Linked DNA regions of Acidicapsa acidisoli. The protein of the gene in region 1 binds, or shares a complex with, the protein of each later gene. Links are inferred from orthologs where the notes say so. Each region holds a gene or a part of one and is shown on either strand. Other genes may lie near its edges.

The links.
Region 2: the proteins of accB (region 1) and accD are in contact, whole or in part, in a solved structure (PDB 8UXZ), measured with the Escherichia coli proteins. The link is inferred for Acidicapsa acidisoli from one-to-one orthologs.

Annotation. Positions count from the first base shown.
Region 1 is NZ_JAGSYI010000002.1:537,679-540,998, reverse strand. The notes cover bases 12-3,011. They hold accB (acetyl-CoA carboxylase biotin carboxyl carrier protein), read left to right. Parts: upstream 12-1,241; coding sequence 1,242-1,781; downstream 1,782-3,011. Other genes in these bases: accC (acetyl-CoA carboxylase biotin carboxylase subunit), read left to right, coding at 1,789-3,011; OHL23_RS12285 (M24 family metallopeptidase), read left to right, coding at 24-1,133. In the rest of the region: more of accC, read left to right, coding at 3,012-3,138; OHL23_RS12270 (DinB family protein), read left to right, coding at 3,243-3,320. UniProt on the Escherichia coli protein: This protein is a component of the acetyl coenzyme A carboxylase complex; first, biotin carboxylase catalyzes the carboxylation of the carrier protein and then the transcarboxylase transfers the carboxyl group to form malonyl-CoA.
Region 2 is NZ_JAGSYI010000001.1:1,342,984-1,346,164, forward strand. Bases 100-2,960 are described here. They hold accD (acetyl-CoA carboxylase, carboxyltransferase subunit beta), read left to right. Parts: upstream 100-991; coding sequence 992-1,930; downstream 1,931-2,960. Other genes in these bases: OHL23_RS05350 (nuclear transport factor 2 family protein), read right to left, coding at 100-371; OHL23_RS05355 (cupin domain-containing protein), read left to right, coding at 485-883; OHL23_RS05365 (PPC domain-containing DNA-binding protein), read left to right, coding at 2,047-2,619. In the rest of the region: more of OHL23_RS05350, read right to left, coding at 1-99; OHL23_RS05370 (TonB-dependent receptor), read left to right, coding at 3,054-3,181.

The DNA.
Region 1 (3,320 bases):
TGTGGCGTGATATACCTAACCGGATGAATTATTCGAAACGCATCGGGTTGTTGCGGCGGCGGATGAGTGGGGCGGGGTTGCAGGGGCTGCTGGTAACGCATCTGCCGGATGTTCGCTATTTGTGTGGATTTACGGGGTCGAGTGCGGCGCTGGCGGTAACTCGCCGGGCGGTTCGATTGTTTACCGATGGACGCTACATCGTGCAGGCTGCCGAGGAAGTGCAGGTTGCGAAGGTGGAGATTGTGCCTTCGGCTCCGGCTGTGGCGGCGGTCGAGTGGCTGGCGGCGCAGGTTGCGTTGGGGGATGGTGCGGCTCAGGGCGCGACGGTCGGGTTTGATTCGGCTCATACTTCGGTGGCGGAATTAGAGCGGTTCAAGACGGCGCTGCCTGCGAAGCTGCGGCGGAAGCTGTTGATGCCGGGGAAGTCGCTCATCGAACCGCTGCGCTGGCTGAAGGATGAGGACGAGTTGGGCATCATGGCTGAGGCGGCGAGGCTGGGCGACAGCTTGTTCGAGCATCTGCTTGGTTTCATTCGGCCGGGGTTGACGGAAGCGGCGGTTGCGGCAGAGCTTGAGTATCAGGCGCGGTTGCGCGGGGCTGAGGGGATGTCCTTTGAGAGCATTGTGGCCGCGGGTGAGCGGTCCGCGCTGCCGCATGGCCGCGCGAGCCAGGCTCGGCTGCCCCGGCGAGGGTTACTCACCCTGGATTTCGGTGTTATCCTCAAGGGTTACTGCTCGGATATGACGCGTACCGTCTGCCTGGGCAAGCCGACCGCTCGTGAGCGCGAGGTGTACGAAGCGGTGCTTGCGGCGCAGGAAGCTGCCGTGGCTGCTGTGTCTGCGGGAGTGGAATGCGGCGAGGTGGATGAGGCTGCGCGAGGGGTCTTGCGTGTGGCCGACATGGCCGAGGCGTTCAGCCATTCGACCGGGCACGGCGTTGGGCTGGAGATTCATGAGGGCCCGCGGATTGGCGCGGGGCAGAAAGACAAGCTGGCGCCGGGCATGGTGATTACGATTGAGCCCGGGGCCTATTTTGCAGGAGAGTTTGGCGTTCGCATTGAAGACATGGTGGCGGTGACGAGGACGGGTGGGAATGTGCTCACGAAGTCCCCGAAGGCGCTGATTGAGCTTTAAAGCCAGGGACAGAAATCAAGGATCAGGAAAGACGGAAGCCGATCCTTCGCTGCGCTCAGGATGACAACACTTTTTGAGTTGGAATGAGTTGGAGAGCAAGAGCCAAGTATGAAACCAGACGGTTTGGAAGAGTTAAAAGAACTGATTGCTTTTTTGAAAGAGAACGAGATCGCCGAATTTGATCTGGATCGGGGCGATTTCAAGGTGAGATTGAAGTTTGCTTCGGCGGTTGTGCCGCCTGCGGCTCCTGCATCGGGTCTGGATCTGGTTTCTTTGGCGAGGCTAATGGGATTGTCCCAGCCGGGCGCGGCAGCGCCGGCGATGGCCGTAGCGCCGCTGGCTGTTGATCCCGCGTCTGCTCCGTCTGCTGGTGCTGCGCCTTCAGCGCCTGCGGTAGAGGCCGAGAGCCTGCACATTATCAAATCGCCGATCGTCGGCACGTTCTACGAATCGCCTTCACCCGGCTCGTCGGCCTTCGTTTCCAACGGCGACCGCATTGAAAAAGGCCAAGTCGTCTGCATCGTGGAAGCGATGAAGCTGATGAACGAGATTGAAGCCGACGCCAGCGGCGAAATCGTCAAGCGCCTTGTCACCAACGGCCAGCCCGTCGAGTACGGCCAACCTCTCTTTGCCATTCGAGTATCGTAATTTGCCCATGTTGAGGAAAGTTCTGATTGCCAATCGCGGCGAAATTGCGCTGCGCGTCATTAGTGCCTGCAAGGAACTGGGCATTCGCACGGTTGCCGTGTACAGCGAGGCGGATCGCAATTCGCTGCATGTGCGGTTTGCAGATGAAGCCATCTGCATCGGGCCACCACGACCGGGAGACAGCTATCTCAATGTGCCGGCAGTGATTTCGGCGGCTGAGATCGCCAACGTGGACGCGATTCATCCCGGCTATGGACTGCTGAGCGAGAATGCGAATTTCGCCGAGGTGTGCCGGGTGTCGAACATCAAGTTCATCGGACCTCCGCCGGAAGTGACTCGCTTGATGGGCGAGAAGGAAAAGGCGCGGCAGGCGATGAAGAAGGCCAAGGTGCCGATTCTGCCGGGTTCGGATGGGGTGGTTGCCGATGCCGAGGATGCGCTGAAGTGGGCTGCAGAAGTCGGCTATCCGGTGATTCTGAAAGCCAAGGCTGGCGGCGGCGGACGCGGCATGCGGATCGTTCGAAGCGCCGAGGAGTTGCCGAATCTTTATCACGCTGCATCGACTGAGGCTGCGAACGCTTTCGGCAACGGCGAGCTGTACATGGAGAAGTTCATCGAACGGCCGCGGCATATCGAGTTTCAGATACTGGCCGATGAGCACGGCAATGTCGAAGTGCTTTTTGAGCGCGAGTGCTCGATTCAGCGGCGGCATCAGAAGCTGATCGAGGAAGCGCCATCGCTGAAGGTAACGCCGAAGATCCGCGAGCACCTGAGCAGCACGCTGAAGCGTTGCCTGACTGAAATTGGCTACCAGAATGCCGGGACGATCGAGTTCCTGATGGATGAGGACGGGTCGATCTATTTTATCGAGATGAACACGCGCATCCAGGTGGAGCATCCGGTAACGGAGGCGATTACGGGCATCGATCTGGTGAAGGCGCAGTTGCGCATTGCTTCCGGCGAACGGCTGGATGAGATTCTGCCGAAGAAGGTCGAGATTCGGGGCCATGCCATTGAGTGCCGCATCAACGCGGAGCATCCACGCAAGTTCACTCCTTCGGCGGGGAAGATTACGGTCTTCAATCTGCCGGGCGGGAATGGAGTGCGTGTGGATACGGCGCAGTACGCGGAGGGGGTTGTGCCACCGTATTACGACTCGCTGATCGCCAAACTGATTGTGCATGGCAAGGACCGCGAAGAGGCGATTGCGCGCATGGAACGGGCGCTGGGGATGTTTGTGGTGGAGGGGATCGAGACTTCGATTCCGCTGCACCAGGAGATCTTTGCCGATCCGGACTTTCGCGCGGGGGATTTTGATACGAAGTTCATGGAGCGATTCCTGGCGAAGCGTTCCTGAGCCGGCGGCGATTTGTTCGCAAATAATTCCTCTTTGTTTCGCTTTTTATTCGTATTGTCACGCAACTTCCCGTATGCTTATTCCGCAACGATTGGAGGTTGCTTATGGACATTCAAAAGGAACTGATCGCCGAATTCGATCGTGAAGTGGCATTGACCCGCAGAGTGCTGGATGCTATTCCG
Region 2 (3,181 bases), on another replicon or contig:
TTCCCCTTCATCTCCGTTTCCACCTCGTAAGTCGTATAGAGAATCGCCACATTCCCATATCGCTGCTCCTCGGTATGCGGAAACGCCAGCCGCACCAGCTTCCCTCCGTCGGCATGAAACTTGGCCGCAGCCTCAAAGATCGCAGCCTGATGCTTCCATTCCTTCTCACCCGCGCTGATCACGATCGCATCCGCGGGAACCAGTCTTTTGAGCGTAGGCACATCATCTGCAAACCATGCGCGCCACACCGCCTCGCGCACCTCCTTCAGGTTCCCCTGGTCTATCACGCCCGCGGCATGAAGACCCGTGGCCATGGACATCAAAACGACAATCACGATAACCGCGCTAACCACAAGATTTGTGCGACGCATCTTCCCTCCAATGTTGTTTCGTTGCTGCAGGATCCATTCACAATTACCATCATGGCATCCGGCCCCGGCCGGCTCAACTCAATCCGATCGAATCACCGCGCCATGGAGCCCGTATGCCGTCACTTACCGAATCTATCTTCACCCGCTGGTCTGACATCCCCGTCGAGCCAATGAACCCGAAAATCGGCCGCCAGTTCGTCGTCGGCACCGGCACCATGCTCGCCCGCGTCCTTCTGGCCAAAGGCGCCCACGTCCCGCTGCACAGCCATCACAACGAACAGATCACCCATATCCTCGAAGGGGCGCTCAAGTTTCATCTCCACGAAGGCCCGAACGCCGCACCGCGAGAAGTCACTGTCTGCGCAGGCGACATCCTCTGCATCCCGCCCAACGTCCCCCACGAAGCCTTCGCCCTCGAAGACACCGTCGATCTCGACATCTTCAACCCCCCGCGTCAGGACTGGATCGACCGCGACGACGCCTACCTGCGCCAGCCCGACACCCCTAAGTAATGGGTCTAAGCCACACCGCTCCAAATTTCCACTGCATCAGCTAACCCGCTAACCCGCCAAAGCGCAAAGCGCGCCAACTCGCTAAAAGCACGGAAGCTCCATATACAATTGACCGGTATGGCTTGGTTCAAGCGCCCCAACCCGAATCCTTCACCAAACGACGGCGAGCCCAACGGCGACTCCAACGGAAACTCCAGTCAGGATTTCGCGGGATCGGCCTTCGCCCCGGTCTCCGATGATGGTTCGCCGGCCCGAGTCCGCACGGAAGGTCTCTGGGTCAAGTGCCCTGGCTGCCGGACCATCCTCTTCAAAGCCGAGCTTGAGGCCAACCTCCATGTCTGCGCCAAATGCGGCCATCACTTCAAAATCGGCGCACTCCAGCGCATCGAGCTTCTCCTCGAACCCGGCTACACCTTCGTCGACGGCAATCTGCGCTCCACCGACCCGCTGAACTTCACAGACATCAAGACATACAAATCGCGCCTGGCCTCAGCCCAGAAACAGACCGGTCTCAACGATGCAATCGTCACCGCTCTCGGAAAAATCGGCCACCACGACGTCGTCCTCAGCGCCATGGAATACGCCTTCATCGGCGGCAGCATGGGCGCCGTCGTCGGCGAACAGATAGCCCGGGCGATCGACCGCTCCCTTGCCACCCATCACCCGCTGATCATTGTCGCGGCATCCGGCGGCGCGCGCATGATGGAAGGCGTCGTGAGTCTCATGCAACTCGCCAAGATCGCCAGCGGCCTCGCCCAGCTCGACGAAGCTCGCATCCCATACATCTGCCTTCTCACCGACCCCACCACAGGCGGCATCACCGCCAGCTTCGCCATGCTCGGCGATCTCAACGTCGCCGAACCCGGCGCGCTCATCGGTTTCGCCGGTCCTCGCGTCATCGAGCAGACCATTCGCCAGAAGCTCCCGGAAGGCTTCCAGCGTTCAGAGTTCCTTCTCGAACACGGCTTCCTCGACGCCGTTGTCCCCCGCAGTGAACTCAAGTCCTATCTGGTCCGTGCATTGGACTTCATGGCCGTGCCCGCCTGACCCTGGTCCTGGTCCCGATCCAAAGTCCGACCTGAGGCCCTGTAAGGTTAGAATGGTCGCTGCAATCCTGCTTGCACAACGTTTGTAGTGACCATTTTTCTCTCAGGGAGCCTCGCATGAAAGCCGCACTCTTAGCCCTCTGCGCCGTGACGATCCTCTCGGCCGGAACCGTTCGCGCCCAATCCCCAACCCCGGAATCAGATCTCATCAATCCCGCCCGCCCGATCCCCACCGGCAAAGCCCCAGCCATGCAGGTCAAGCTCGTCAAAGACACCCCGGAAGAAAAGATCTACGCCATCGTCTTCCTCAAGGGCGACGAGGTCCTCAGCGGACTCACCGACTTCGCCATCAAGTACAAGGTTGGCGACGCCCACTTCACCGGTATCGGAGCCGTGAGCTCAGCCACCACCGCCTGGCTCGACCTCGAAAAGAAGATGTATCACCCGACCGTCACCAATCAACAGGTAGAAGTCCTGTCCCTGATCGGTGACATCGCCGCCTTCAACGGCAAGCCCGTCGCCCACATGCATGCAATCCTTGGCCGCCGCGACGGCACAACCGTAGGTGGTCACGTCTGGGAACTCAACGTCAATCCCACAGTGGAAGTCTTCCTCACCGCCAACACCACCGCCCTCGGCAAGCGACCCGACGCGGCCAGCGGCCTCAAACTGATCGATCCCAATCTATAACTTCAAAAAGCGAGTCGAAATAGGAGTTTTGACTCGCTGCAGCAACTGATTGCGCAATAGACCGGTTATCTAACTCGGTCAGTTCTGATCGTTAGTTTTCACCCTTCCTGCGCTTTTAGTGCTGCGACACAGGCAAGACACAATCGCCCGGCTGTTTAAATCTAACGCTACTTATTCTCATAGAATTAACAAAAAGATACAGGAAACCATAGTCGCTACTGGGATGTCATGAAACTGTAAATATCAAAGAAACAATCGGTTGCGCACCGCGATCCAAACGGCCATCCGCGTGCATTCATATCTTCCAGATTCCCAGCATTCCACGTCTGGTATTGCGCCAGCATTCTAGGTTTGAAGCGCATAAATGTCGGTATGACACACCGGCCAGCCCCAATGTCCCCTTGATAAACGACAAAATCTGGAAGGAAGATCCGATGCAAGTTTTGAGGAACTCTCTAAGTGCTCTGCTCGTGGCAGCGTCTCTATGCGGAGGTGTGTTTGTCTCGACTTTCACCCCCCCATCCGCTCTTGCTCAGGCCGATCTCGGAGCCATCAGTGGCAT